DNA from 2 places in the Amycolatopsis sp. lyj-109 genome. Region 1 is predicted to be linked to the other one. Evidence: riboswitches for the same ligand, from Rfam matches in the RefSeq annotation. Region 1 holds a riboswitch; the other holds the start of a gene.

Region 1 (6,953 bases):
TCAAGTGTTTCACGGCGTGGTAATCTGGTCGAGTTCCGCTTCAACGTCTGACGCACGTTCCGTGAGCGTCAACTACTGACTGTTGCTTTCATTGGGCGCAGGATATACTGCGCCCAATGAAAGCTTCGCCGAGCCTGCTGCCCCTCCTGCGTTCGCGCATGCAGGGTGAGCTGCTCGCGCTGGTCCTGCTGCACCCCGAGCGCGAGTACAACATCACCGAGCTCGCCAAGGCTTTCGGTGTCTCGGCGACGACCGTGCTGCGCGAGGTCGAACGGCTCGTCGTCGGCGGCATCCTCGAAGACCGGCGGGTCGGCCGGAGCCGGCTCGTCAAAGCCCGCACCGATACCCCGCTCTACCGGCCGTTGAGCGAGGTCCTCTCGGTCACCTTCGGGCCGCTGCCGCTGCTCGCCGAGGCCCTGTCCGGGGTGGCGGGCGTGCGCGAGGCCTACATCTACGGGTCCTGGGCCGCGCGCTACAGCGGCGAACCGGGGCCGCCGCCGGGTGACGTCGATGTCCTCGTCGTCGGTTCGCCCGATCCGGACGAGCTCTTCGACCTGGCCGAGGGCGTGTCGCGGCGGCTGGGGCGCGAAGTCAACGTCCACCGAATCTCGCCGTCGGCGTGGGCGTCGAGCAGCTCGGATCCGTTCCTCACCAGCGTGCGTGAGCGTCCGCTGGCTCCGCTGCAGCTCGATCAGGAGACAGAATGACCCGGTGGAACCAGGGCCGCGCCACGATCGACGCGCTCATCGCGCGCGGCTCCCTCGAACCCGTCCCGGCTTCGCGGGAGGCTGCGGAGGCGGAGCTGGGCCGGGCCCGCACGCACGTCGCTTCGGCACTGCAGCTGCTGGACTCGGATCCAGAGGGCGCCTACACGCTGGCGTATGACGCCGCACGGCGTTCGTTGGCGGCCGTCCTGCAGAACCAAGGCCTGCGCGCGACGAGCCGCGGTGGCCACATCGCCGTCTACGAAGCGGTTCTCGCGCAGCTCGATCCGCCGCTCGGGCCGCTTCTGCGGCCCTTCAACCGGATGCGGGTGCGGCGCAACGAAGTCGCTTACCGCTCTTCCGAAGCGCCTTCGGTCACCGCCGAGGACGTGGCGGCCGACGTCGCGAAGGTCGAAGATCTGATCGGGGTCGCCGAGAAGACGATCCCGAGCATGTCCCGGTACTGATCGTGGACGACGCTGCGGCCCGCCCGCTCACGCCGAACGAGCGGACGGCCCTGGACACGCTGCTCGCGGCCGACTTCCCCAGTGCCGCGGAACTGCGGGCGCAGGCCGCCACGGCCCGGGTGATCGGCCGGTGCGGCTGCGGGTGCCCCACGATCGACCTCGCGGTGGACGACGCGATACCGCGCGCGGAGCTGAAGAACTCGGTGGCGGCCGAAGCCGATGTGCCGGACGGCGGGCTCATCGTGTTCGTCGATGACGGCCGGTTGTCGTGTCTGGAGTACTGGTCCACGGCCGACGAGAAGCCGGTCGAATTTCCGCCGCCCGACCGGATTCGTTAGCCGAGCAGGCCCAGCAGGGCGATCACGATCAGCACCACCGCGGGGGCGAGGGTGTTGATCCAGACGCGCTGGGCGGGCGTGAGGGCGGCGGTGCTGTTCATGGCGCTTCCTAGGGCTTAAAACCGATGCTTCCGCAGGAACAGCGCGCTGATCATGCCCCGTGTTAACAGCTGTGATCGAACTCTCAGCCGTCCAGGTGACGGCGGTTGCGGGCGGTGAACCAGAGCACCCCACCGGCCGCCGCCACCATTGCCGCGAACGCTGCCGTGCCGACCACGATTGCCTGAGTCATCTGTGTCTCCCTCCCGAAGGTTCCGGTAACCGAGAGACGTCGAACCCGGTCAAAGGTGCACTCAGCGTAACCGGGATCACACGGAATCGAGCACCGAGTCGATCTGCGCGGCCAGGTCGAAGTCCTTCGCCGTCAGCCCGCCCGCCGAATGGGTGGAGAGCCGGAACGTCAGCGTGCGCCAGCGGATGTCGATGTCCGGGTGGTGGTCGGCGGCTTCGGCGAGCACCGCGACGCGGTCCACCACCTCGATCGCCTGGGGGAAGCTCGCCAGCTCCGCCTCGCGGGAGATGACCGCGCCGGACCGGGTCCAGCCGGTGCGCAGAAGACGATCGGCCTCGGAGTCGCTCAAGATTTCCGTCATGTCTCCATGGTCGTCCGTCCTGGACTACGCTGCACGGTTGCCACGGGAGTCCGGTCAGCCGGGCTGAGAGGCGGGTCACTCCGCGACCGTTCGCACCTGACCGGATCATGCCGGCGACGGGAGGGCCTTCCCTCCGCGTCCGGCGAAGTGCAGGAGGGTAGATGAAACGCAGGGCTGTGCGCGCCGCGACGGCCATCGCCGCCGTCAGCGCCGTCGCCGCTGGGTGCTCGCTGTCGGACGGTGACGGTGGTACGCAGCAGACGCCCACCGTCACCCTCGTGACGCACGATTCCTTCCTCGCGCCGCAGGAGGTGCTCGACGCCTTCCAGAAGCAGTCGGGCATCAAGGTTTCCGTGCTCAAGCAGGGCGACGCCGGATCGCTGACCAACAAGCTCGTGCTGACGAAGGCCAACCCGATCGGCGACGTCGCCTTCGGCGTTGACTCCACCTTCGCCTCACGCGCGCTCAGCGAGGGCGTCTTCGAGCCCTACACCAGCCCCGAGGCCGACCGCGGGCCGCAGCGCTACGCCGTCGACCCCGAGCACCGGCTGTCCGCGGTCGACGTCGGTGACGTCTGCGTCAACGTCGACACGAACTACTTCACCACCAAGGGGATCCCCGCGCCGGAGACCTACGACGACCTGGCCGACCCGAAGTACCAGGACCTGCTGGTCGCCGAGGACCCGGCGACGGCGTCCCCCGGGCTGGCGTTCCTCCTCGGCACCGTCGCCAAGTACGGCGAGGCCGGCTGGAAGGACTACTGGACGAAGCTGAAGGCCAACGGCGTCAAGGTGGTCAGCGGCTGGGAAGAGGCGTACACCAAGCAGTTCTCCGGCTCGTCCGGCAAGGGGCCGCGGCCGATCGTCGTCTCGTACGCGTCGTCGCCGGCCGCCGAGATCGGCGACGACGGGAAGCCGCGCACCAAAGCGCTGCTCGACACCTGCTACCGGCAGGTCGAGTACGCCGGCGTGCTGGCGAACGGCAAGCAGGTCGAGAACGCGCGCAAGGTCGTCGACTTTCTGCTGTCCCAGCAGTTCCAGGCGACGGTCGCGGCCAACATGTACGTCTACCCGGCGCGCCAGGGCGTCGACCTGCCCGCGGGCTGGGCGCAGGTCGCGCCGCTGCCGCAGAAGCCGCAGACGCTGCCCGCGGACCAGGTGCAGGCCGGACGCGAGAAGTGGATCGGCGAATGGCGCACGCTCGTGCAGTGACACCAGTGCCATCCGGGACTCCGCCCCGAAAAGCGACAGCCCCGCCGCGGACGGCCCGCGGGCTCGGCCTGGCACTGCTCGGCCTGGCCCCGATCGGCTTCCTGGTGGTGTTCTTCGCCTGGCCGGTGCTGGCGATCATCAGCCGCGGGTTCGCCGCGGGCGGGCTCGAAGTGGTCCTGAAAGACGCGCGGACCTGGCAGCTGGCCGGGTTCACGGTCGCGAGCGCGGCCGCGTCGACGCTGGTCGCGGTGCTGGCCGGGCTGCCGGTGGCGTTCCTGCTGGCCCGGGTGCGGCTGCCCGGTGTCGGCCTGGCGCGGACGCTGGTGCTGGTGCCGTTCGTGCTGCCGACCGTGGTCGTCGGGCTGGCGTTCCGGGCGCTGTGGCCGGACGGTGGCGTGCTGCCGATCGTGCTGGCCAACGCCTTCTTCAACGTCGCCGTCGTCGCGCGGACCGTCGCCGGGCTGTGGGCGCGGCTGGATTCGCGGACGACCGACGCGGCCCGGGCGCTCGGCGCGTCGCCGTGGCGGGCCTTCCGGTCGGTGACGCTGCCCGCGCTGGCGCCGGCGATCGCGTCCGCCGCGGCCGTCGTGTTCCTGTTCTGCGCCACCAGTTTCGGGGTCGTGCTCATCCTCGGCGGTGCCCGCTACCGGACCCTGGAAACCGAGATCTACCTGCGCACGGTCGACCTCCTCGACCTCTCGGGGGCCGCGGCGCTTTCGCTGATCCAGTTCACGGCCGTGGTCGCCGCGCTGGTGCTCGGCGGGCTGGCGCGGCGGCGCAAGGAGGGGGCCCGGATCGGCTCGGGTCAGGCGCGACGTCCTCGCGGCGGCGAGTGGTGGGTCGTCGGCGCGGCGGGCGTCGTGCTCGCGTTGCTGGTGACGCCGATCGTCGCGCTGCTCGCCGAATCGGTGTCCACTGAGGACGGCTGGAGCCTCGCCGGGTACCGGGCCCTGACCGGCACCGGCGAGAAAGGCGCCCTTCAGGTCTCCGGCTGGGACGCCGCGCTGAACTCGCTCAAGGTGGCCATCGACGCGACGCTGCTCGCGATGGTCGTCGGCGTGCTCGCGTCCGTGGTGCTGGTGGCGCTGCGCCGCTCACCCGCAAAGGCGGCGCGAGGCCTCGGCGAGACGATGGACGCCGTCCTGATGCTGCCGCTCGGGGTGTCCGCGGTGACCGTCGGGTTCGGCTACCTGGTGACGCTCGACGCGCTGCCCGGCGACCTGCGGACGTCGCCCTACCTGGTGCCGCTGGCCCAGGCGCTGGTGATCATCCCGCTGGTCGTGCGGATGGTGCTGCCGGTGCTGCGCTCGGTCGACGTCCGGCTGCGGCAGGCCGCGTCGACGCTCGGGGCGAGCCCGCTGCGGGTGTGGCGGGAGATCGACCTGCCGCTGACGCTGCGGCCGCTGGTCGCGGCGGCGGGCTTCGGCTTCGTCGTGGCCCTCGGCGAGTTCGGCGCGACGAGCTTCCTCGCCCGGCCGACGGCGCCGACGCTGCCGGTCGCGGTCGCGACGCTGATGGGGCGCCCGGGCGAGCTGAACAACCAGATGGCTTATGCGGCGTGCGCGTTGCTGATGCTCGTGACGGTGCTGGCGGTCGCGCTGATCGACCGGCTCGGGCGCGGCGGGGTGGGAGAGTTCTGATGGCGTTGTCGGTACGGGACCTGACTGTCCACTACGGAACGTTCGCGGCGGTCCGCGACGCCCGGCTGGACATCGCCGACGGCGAGGTGCTGGCGCTGCTCGGCCCGTCGGGCTCGGGAAAGTCGACGCTGCTGCGCGCGATCACCGGGCTCGAGCCGTCGGCTCGCGGCTCGGTGAGCTGGGACGGCGAGGACCTCGGCCCGGTCCCGGTCCACCGCCGCGGCTTCGGCCTGGTGTTCCAGGACGGCCAGCTGTTCACCCACCGCGACGTCGCCGCGAACATCGCGTTCGGCCTGCGGATGCACGGCGTGCCCCGCGCGCAGTGGGCCCCACGGGTGGCCGAGCTGCTGGAGCTCGTCGGCCTGACCGGCTTCGAGAAGCGCCGGGTGACGGAGCTGTCGGGCGGCCAGGCGCAGCGGGTGGCGCTGGCCCGGGCGCTGGCGCCGAAGCCGCGGTTGCTGCTGCTCGACGAGCCACTGTCCGGTTTGGACGCGGGGTTGCGCGAGCAGCTGGCGATCGACCTGGCGGACCTGTTGCGGCGCAGCAAGATCACGGCGCTGCTGGTGACCCACGACCAGGAGGAGGCGTTCACGCTCGCCGACCGGGTGGCGGTGCTCGACGCGGGCGAGGTCCGGCAGGAGGGCGCGGTCCGCCGGGTGTGGCGCAACCCGGCGGACGACGAGGTGGCCCGCTTCCTGGGCGTGACGACGTTCGTGGACGGCACGGCCGCGGGCGGGGTCGTGCACACGTCCCTCGGCGACGTGGCCTTGCCCGACGTCGACGACGGCCCGGTGCGGCTGGGCTTGCGGCCGCACGCGCTGCGCGTCGCCGCCGAAGGCGTGCCGGGCGAGGTCATCGCGGCGGTGCACCGGCGGGAACACGTGCGCCTGGTGGTGCGCCTCTCGGAGTCCACTGTGGACGCGGTAGCCCCGGCGGCTTCGGACCTACGGGCCGGCGACGAGGTACGGCTGGCACTGGACCCCGACGGCCTGGCGGTGGTCGGCTCGTCGTGAGTGGTAATTAGGGTTCTAACCCGAATTACCACTCACGACCGCGTCAGCCGTCGCGAGTGGACATGCGGGCGTAGGCCAGCGAAAGTCCGATCACGATGTAGCAAACCGCGCGCAGAGCGCCCTCGCCCAGCATCTGGGTGCCCATCGGGTCTTGGAGGACCTCCGCCGGGGCCATCGACCAGTTCTGCGTCAGCAGGAACGGGTGCAGCCAGTCCAGCGACGTCAGGAACCCGAGGATCGTGAACACGATGTCGCCCGCCAGGACCGAAGCCACCACCAGCATCGGGTGCTCGGTCCAGCTGGACAGCGCCAGCGCCACCGCGCCGACCGCCCACAGCTGCAGCACCACCCAGCCCGCCACCAGCAGGATGCGGGCCAGCGCGCCGCCGAGGGACAACGTCGTGCCCGACAGCGTGAACAGCGAATCCGTGCCGTTGATGATCAGCCCGGTCACCACGCCCGTCACGCACATCGCCAGCACCGAAACGACCGACACCGTCGCGACGCCGAACGCCTTGACCGCCAGCAGCCGGCCGCGGCCGACCGGGGCGATCAGCCAGCCGCGCAGCGTGCCGTGCGAGGTCTCGCCCGCGATCGCGTCCGCGCCCGCCATGGCCGAGGCCAGCGGCAGCAGCAGTGCCAATGACATCACGATCGCCGCGATGGGCAGCACGAACGCGTTGTTGACCGCGGACGAGAGCAGCGCTCCGCCGCCGTCGTTCGGGCCGCCACCCTGCGAACCCGCATCGTCCACCAGAGTCAGGCCGATGCCGATCACCACCGGGATCAGCGCCAGGAGCCCGAGCACGGCCAGCGTGCGCGGCCGCCGGAAGATCCAGCGCAGCTCCGCGGCCAGCAGTCGCGGCAGCGGGACCGTGTCGTGGCCCGTGCGGGCCGCCGGTGCCTCCAAGACGGCAGTCATTCCGC
Region 2 (6,953 bases), on a different contig from region 1:
GTGGTACGACGCCAACCACTACTACGTCGTGATGACCGACGGGCAGAACGTCGCGCCGGCCATCGACGGCCACAACCCGACGGTCGACCAGGCCAACCAGCGCGTCGCCGACCTGGCGAAGCAGCACGCGTCGGTGGTCACCGCGGACTGGACCGGGCTGACGACGGTCCTGCCGCAGGTACTCGCGCGCGGCTAAGACAGTCTGCCGCGGTCCTCGTGAGTGGTAATTAGGGTTCTAACCCTAATTACCACTCACGACAAGTGCGGTAGGACCCAGAACGGGGAGACGGGGCCGACACCCGCACCCAGCGGGTAGGCCTCCGCCACGCACCTCTCGATGAACTTCTTCCCCGCGGCGACGGCGTCCGGCACCGAGGCGCCCTTCGCCAGCGATGCCGTGATCGCCGACGCCAAGGTGTCGCCGCCGCCGTGGGTGTTCTCCGTCTCGTAGCGCGGGCCGCTGAGGGAGATGTACTCACGGCCGTCCGAGAGCAGGTCGACGCACTCGGTCGTCCCCTGCATGTGGCCGCCCTTGACCAGGACCCACTGCGAGCCGAACTCCAGCAGGGCCTCGGCGGCGGTCCGCTGCGAAGCCGCGTCGACCACGGAAACACCCGTCAGCAGCCGGACTTCGTCGAGATTCGGCGTGATCAGCGTCGCCCGGGGGAACAGCTCCGTGCGGATCGCCTCCAGTGCGTCCTCGCGCAGCAGGGCGTGTCCCGTCATCGACGCCGCCACCGGGTCGACCACGAACGGGAAAGGCCCGACCTCGTCCAGGGTCTTCGCGACCGCGCGGATGATCTCCGCCGTCGCCAGCATGCCCGTCTTGGCCGCGTCGACGCCCATGTCCGACGCCACCGCCTTGATCTGCGCCGTGACCACGTCGGCGGGTATCTCTGTGAAACCCTGCACGCCCAACGAGTTCTGCACGGTGACCGCGGTCAGCGCGACCAGTCCGTGCACTCCGTGCGCGAAGAACGTCCGCAGGTCGGCCTGGATGCCCGCACCACCGCCGGAGTCCGAGCCGGCGATGGTGAGGGCGGTCCGTGGGGTCATTGCCCCACCACGGGCAGGTAGACCTTGCCGCCGGACTCGGAGAACTCCGCCGACTTCGAAGCCATGCCGGCCTCGATGGCCTCCACAGTGGACAGTCCGTGTTCCTCCGCGTACTTGCGGACGTCCTGCGTGATCCGCATCGAGCAGAACTTCGGGCCGCACATCGAGCAGAAGTGCGCGGTCTTGGCCGGCTCGGCGGGCAGGGTTTCGTCGTGGAACGAACGCGCGGTGTCCGGGTCCAGCGACAGGTTGAACTGGTCGTTCCAGCGGAACTCGAACCGCGCCTTCGACAGCTCGTCGTCCCATTCCTGCGCGTACTTGTGCCCCTTGGCCAGATCCGCGGCGTGCGCGGCGATCTTGTACGTGATGACGCCGGTCTTGACGTCGTCGCGGTTGGGCAGGCCGAGGTGCTCCTTCGGCGTCACGTAACACAGCATCGCCGTGCCGTACCAGCCGATCTGCGCCGCGCCGATGGCCGACGTGATGTGGTCGTACGCCGGCGCGATGTCCGTCGCGAGCGGGCCGAGGGTGTAGAACGGTGCTTCACCGCAGAGCTTTTCCTCGAGCTCCACGTTTTCCTTGATCTTGTGCATCGGCACGTGGCCGGGGCCCTCGATCATCACCTGGACGTCGTGCGAACGCGCGATGTGCGTCAGCTCACCGAGGGTCTCCAGCTCGGCGAACTGGGCGCGGTCGTTGGCATCGGCGATCGAGCCGGGGCGTAGGCCGTCGCCGAGGGAGAACGTGACGTCGTACTGCCGGAGGATCTCGCAGAGTTCCTCGAAGTGCGTGTACAAAAAGGACTCCTGGTGGTGCGCCAGGCACCACGCGGCCATGATCGAGCCGCCGCGGCTGACGATGCCGGTGACGCGCCGCGCGGTCAGCGGGATGTAGCGCAGCAGCACGCCGGCGTGCACGGTGACGTAGTCGACACCCTGTTCGCACTGCTCGATGATGGTGTCGCGGTACACCTCCCACGACAGCTTTTCCGGTTCGCCGTCGACCTTTTCCAGCGCCTGGTAGATCGGCACGGTGCCGACCGGTACCGGCGAGTTGCGGATGATCCACTCCCGCGTTTCGTGGATCCGCTTGCCGGTGGAGAGGTCCATGATCGTGTCGGCACCCCAGCGGGTCGCCCACACCATCTTGTCGACCTCTTCCTCGACCGACGACCAGACGGCCGAATTGCCCATGTTGGCGTTGATCTTCACCAGGAAGTTCTTGCCGATGATCATCGGCTCGGCCTCGGGGTGCTTCCGGTTGGCCGGGATCACCGCGCGGCCGCGGGCGACCTCGTCGCGCACGAATTCGGGCGAAACCCGTTCCCTGGCGGCGATGTACTCCATTTCCCGGGTGATGACGCCCTGTTTGGCCCACCCGAGCTGGGTGTTGTGCTCACGTCCGTCGGCCCAGCCGGCGCGCAGCCGGTGAAGTCCACTGTGGACGTCGATCTCGACCTCCGGGTCCGTGTACGGGCCAGAGGTGTCGTAGACGTCGAACTGCTCACCGTTGGAGAGATCGATCCGCCGGACGGGGACGCGGAGCCCGGATTCGGTCTGGTTGTACGCCTTGTGCGAGCCGGTGATCGGTCCCGTGGTCACGGAGACGTCCTTGTTTTCCAGCGTCGTCAACGACTTTCACTCCCTACGCCGGCATTACCCGGTCAGGTTCATGCGGTCGGTGACGCCTGCGAAACGCAAGTCACCCTCTCAGCCCGCCATGGCGCGAGCTCCCGCGTTGGTGTTGTGTCCCCGACCATGCCACGCCGACGCGCGATACTCAAGTCAGCCGACCAACTCTGCCGGGGTGGCGTAGACGTCGACCATGGCGCCGTTGCGCAGCACGGTGATCGGCAGTGCGGTGCCGATCACTTCCGCGAACAGCTGCCGCTGGATGCCTTGGGCGTCCGACACGCGGGTGCGCCCGACGGTCAGCACGAGGTCGCCGGCCTTGAGTCCCGCCCGGTCGGCGGGACCGCCGGCGACGACTTCGTGCACCCGCAGTCCGGCGTTCTGCCCGGTGCGCCCGGCGACGTCGTCCGGCAGCGGCGCGGGCACCCCGACGACGCCGAGGTACGCCCGCCGCACGCGGCCCTCGACGACGAGCGTGTCGATGATCCGCCGCGTCGTCGCGTTGATCGGCACGGCGAGCCCGAGGCCGAACCCGGCGACGGCGGTGTTGATGCCGACGACCCGGCCGGCGGAGTCGGCGAGCGCGCCGCCGGAGTTGCCGGGGTTGAGCGCGGCGTCGGTCTGGATGACGTCCTCGATCACGCGGGTGGTGCGCCCCTGCCGCACCGGCAGCGCCCGCCCGAGCGCGCTGACGACCCCGGCGGTGACGGTCCCGGAGAACCCGAGCGGGTTTCCGACGGCGACGACGAGCTGCCCGACGACGAGCCGATCGGCGTCGCCCAGCACCGCGGCGGCCGGCGTCGCGCCCCGGGCGCGCAGCACGGCGAGATCGGACAGCGGATCGGCCCCGACGACGTCGAAGGGCACCTCGCTGCCGTCGGCGAAGGTGGCGACCCCGCGCCGGTGGTCGCTGACGACGTGGGCGTTGGTGAGCAGGTGCCCGTCCTCGGCGAAGACGACGGCCGAGCCGCTGCCGCGCGCGAGCTGGACCCCGGCGACGTGCGGGGTGACGGTCTTCGCGACGGTGCTGACCGCGCGCGAGTAGGCGTCCATCGCCTCGTCCATGGCAGCCCCCGATTACACCGTTGCAGGTAATACAATTCTGCGCCCGGTTCGGCGGGAACTCCGTTCGCTGTCCGTGAACCGGCGGCCGGACCAGTGACGGTCAGTGGTTCACCGGATCGGACCATGCGCCGGTGAAGAATCGGCGGCAGACTCCCAAGTCGCTTCTGTAACGGTGCAGAAGCGATCTTCTGTGGGGTTGATATGCGAAAACTCATCTTCGGCGCCCTCGCCGGGCTGCTGGTCACCGGCCTGATCCCGGCGACCGCGGCGGCGCAGGGTGAGGCTCCCGGAACGCCCGGGGCCCATCCCAGCTGGCTACCCGCGAACAAGACCGGGTTCGGGACCGCGCACGACCGGTCCAGCAACGTCTGGTTCACCCTCCAGGGCGGGCAGCTGTCCGAGGTCTACTACCCGGACCTGTCGACACCGAGCGTCCGCTCGATGAACTTCGTCGTCACGGACGGCCGCAGCTTCGCCGTCACCGACTACTCGGCGAAGTCGCAGCAGGTGCGGCGGACCGACGACGACAGTTTGGTTTACGAGCAGACCAGCACCGACGACCAGCACCGCTGGCGCCTCCGCAAGACCTACGTCACCGACCCGGCCGCCACGACCGTGCTGGTCGACGTCGACTTCCAGTCCCTCACCGGGCGGCCCTACCAGCTCTACGCGGTCGCCGACCCGGACCTCACCAACGACGGCTCCGACGACTCGGCCGCCCGCGCACGTGACGCCGTCACCGCGCAGGACGCCTCGAACGCCGCCGCGCTCACCGCGAAGCCCGCGTTCACGAAGACCAGCGTCGGCTACGCGGGCGCGTCCGACGGGAACACGCAGCTCGCCAAGACCTTCAAGCTCGCCACGTACGACACCGCGACCAAGGGCAACGTCGTGCTGACCGGGCAGACGAACGCCGACGGGCTCCGGAACCGGCACGTCACCCTTGCCCTCGGCATGGGCGCGAAGGCCGCCGACGCGCTTGGAAATGCACAGGCGTCGCAGCGGCGCGGCGTCCGGGACATCACGCGCGCGTACGACCGCGGCTGGCAGCAGTACCTGCGCGGCATCAGCAGGCCGCCGTCGTCGCTGAAGACGGGCGCCGAGCGCGACCTCTACCAGGCGTCGATGCTGACGCTCGCCGCGAGCGAGGACAAGCACCACCCGGGCGCCTTCATCGCGTCGCCGAGCATGCCGTGGCGGTTCGGGAACAACGACCCGGAGTGGTCGCCGTCCGGCACCTACCACCTCGTCTGGCCCCGTGACCTCTACCAGATCGCGACCGGCCTGGCCGCCGGCGGCGACACCGCCGCCGCGAACCGCGCCGTCACCTACATGTTCGGCACGCAGCAGCAGCCCGACGGGCACCTGCCGCAGAACAGCCGGGTCGACGGCGTGCCGTACTGGACGTCGATCCAGCTCGACGAGACGGCGTTCCCGATCGTGCTCGCCCAGCAGCTCGGCCGGAACGACCTGTGGCCCGGCGTCCGCAAGGCCGCCGACTTCGTCCTCGGGTACCAGGGGCCGAACGGGCAGCCGGCGCCGTACACCCAGCAGGAGCGCTGGGAGGAGCAGGACGGCTGGTCCCCGTCGACCATCGCCTCGGTGATCGCCGGGCTCGTCTGCGCCGCCGACATCGCCTCGCACAACGGCGCGGCCGCCGACGCCGCCCGGTACCTCGCCGCGGCCGACAAGATGAAGGCCGACCTGCCCAAGCAGACGATCACCACGAACGGGCCGCTGTCGAAGGACCCGTACTTCGTCCGGCTCACGAAGGACGCCGACGCGAACGCCGGAACGACGTACAACCTCGGCAACTCGAGCGTGACGATGGACCAGCGCGCGGTCACCGACGCGGGCTTCCTCGACCTGGTCCGGCTCGGCATCTACCGCGCCGACGACCCGGTGATCCGCACCAGCGTGCGCGTGACGGACTCCGACATCGCCTTCACCACGCCGACCGGCCAGTTCTGGCACCGCTACACGAAGGACGGCTACGGCGAGCAGGCCGACGGGTCGCCGTGGGACTACACGTTCCCGGCGGAGAGCCGCACCACGTTCGGCCGGCTCTGGCCGCTGCTCGCCGGCGAACGCGGCGAGTACGAACTGGCGCTCGGCGATCCGTCGTCGGCCGCGCGGCGGCTGCGTGACCTCGGCCGGGTGAGCAGCTCGGCGGGGACCATGCCGGAGCAGGTGTGGGACGAGAACCCGCCGTCCGGGCAGACCGGCTTCCCGGCCGGCACGCCCACGACGTCGGCGACCCCGCTGGCCTGGACGCACGCCCAGTACGTCCGCCTCGCCTGGGACGTCAAGGCGGGCTCGGTGCTGGAGACGCCTCGCGTCGTCCGCTGCCACTTCCTCGGCTGCTGACCCGAGTCTGCCGCGGCTGTCGTGAGTGGTAATTAGGGTTCTAACCCTAATTACCACTCACGAGCGGGCCGGGTCAGATGACCGCGCCGTCGTCCTCGGGGGTGCGCGGCGGCAGCCACGAGTTGCCGGGGACGCCCCACTTGTTCGACTTCAGCATCTTCTTCGCGGCGCGCGCGTGGCGGCCGACCAGGCGGTCGAGGTAGATGTACCCGTCCAGGTGATCGGTTTCGTGCTGCAGGCAGCGCGCGAAGTAGCCGGTGCCCTCGACCTCGATCGGGTTGCCCTCGACGTCGGAGCCGGTCACCTTCGCCCACTTTGCGCGGCCCGTCGGGTACGACTCGCCGGGCGCCGAGAGGCAGCCCTCCCAGTCGTCGTCCGGGTCCGGCATGGTCTCCGGGATCTCCGAGGTCTCGAGCTTCGGGTTGACCACGACGCCCTTGTGCCGGACGCCTTCGTCGTCCGGGCAGTCGTAGACGAACACCCGCAGATCGAGGCCGATCTGGTTGGCCGCGAGGCCGACACCCTCGGCGGCGTACATCGTCTCGAACATGTCGTCCACGAGCGTGCGCAGCTTCTCGTCGAACTCGGTGATCTCCCGAGTCGGCTGGTGCAGCACGGGTTCGCCGGCGATAACGATGGGGTGGATGGTCACGGCGAGCCAGTTTAGTCGGCCCCCTCTGGTAGACCTGCATCAGACCGTGACGCGCCGACGTCGATGCCCACGTCGGCGGCCGCTTCCGTGGTTGAATGGCGCCCGCGGAAGAGCTGGATCTGATTCGCCATGACGCCCGATTGAGAGGGACTCGGATGGACGCCGCGGAGTCGATGGCTGAG

What was found. Region 1 has a riboswitch for thiamine pyrophosphate ahead of ACLJQF_RS07705 (thiamine ABC transporter substrate binding subunit). Riboswitches for the same ligand answer to the same signal wherever they lie in the genome.
Region 2: another riboswitch for thiamine pyrophosphate. It lies ahead of thiC (phosphomethylpyrimidine synthase ThiC); the one in region 1 lies ahead of ACLJQF_RS07705 (thiamine ABC transporter substrate binding subunit).

Annotation. Positions count from the first base shown of each region.
Region 1 covers NZ_JAJPWR010000003.1:67,516-74,468, reverse strand. The annotation lists gene ACLJQF_RS07725 (ArsR family transcriptional regulator) at 117-707, shown strand; gene ACLJQF_RS07720 (hypothetical protein) at 704-1,171, shown strand; gene ACLJQF_RS07715 (hypothetical protein) at 1,174-1,509, shown strand; gene ACLJQF_RS07710 (4a-hydroxytetrahydrobiopterin dehydratase) at 1,878-2,162, opposite strand; TPP riboswitch at 2,195-2,301, shown strand; gene ACLJQF_RS07705 (thiamine ABC transporter substrate binding subunit) at 2,324-3,373, shown strand; gene ACLJQF_RS07700 (ABC transporter permease) at 3,457-5,013, shown strand; gene ACLJQF_RS07695 (ABC transporter ATP-binding protein) at 5,013-6,026, shown strand; gene ACLJQF_RS07690 (ABC transporter permease) at 6,070-6,948, opposite strand; gene ACLJQF_RS07685 (ABC transporter ATP-binding protein) at 6,945-6,953, opposite strand, start outside.
Region 2 covers NZ_JAJPWR010000015.1:186,739-193,691, reverse strand. The annotation lists gene ACLJQF_RS30920 (phosphatidylinositol-specific phospholipase C domain-containing protein) at 1-196, shown strand, start outside; gene thiD (bifunctional hydroxymethylpyrimidine kinase/phosphomethylpyrimidine kinase) at 253-1,056, opposite strand; gene thiC (phosphomethylpyrimidine synthase ThiC) at 1,053-2,687, opposite strand; TPP riboswitch at 2,681-2,802, opposite strand; gene ACLJQF_RS30905 (S1C family serine protease) at 2,841-3,752, opposite strand; gene ACLJQF_RS30900 (glycoside hydrolase family 15 protein) at 3,954-6,119, shown strand; gene ACLJQF_RS30895 (peptide deformylase) at 6,193-6,771, opposite strand; gene ACLJQF_RS30890 (DUF3263 domain-containing protein) at 6,927-6,953, shown strand, end outside.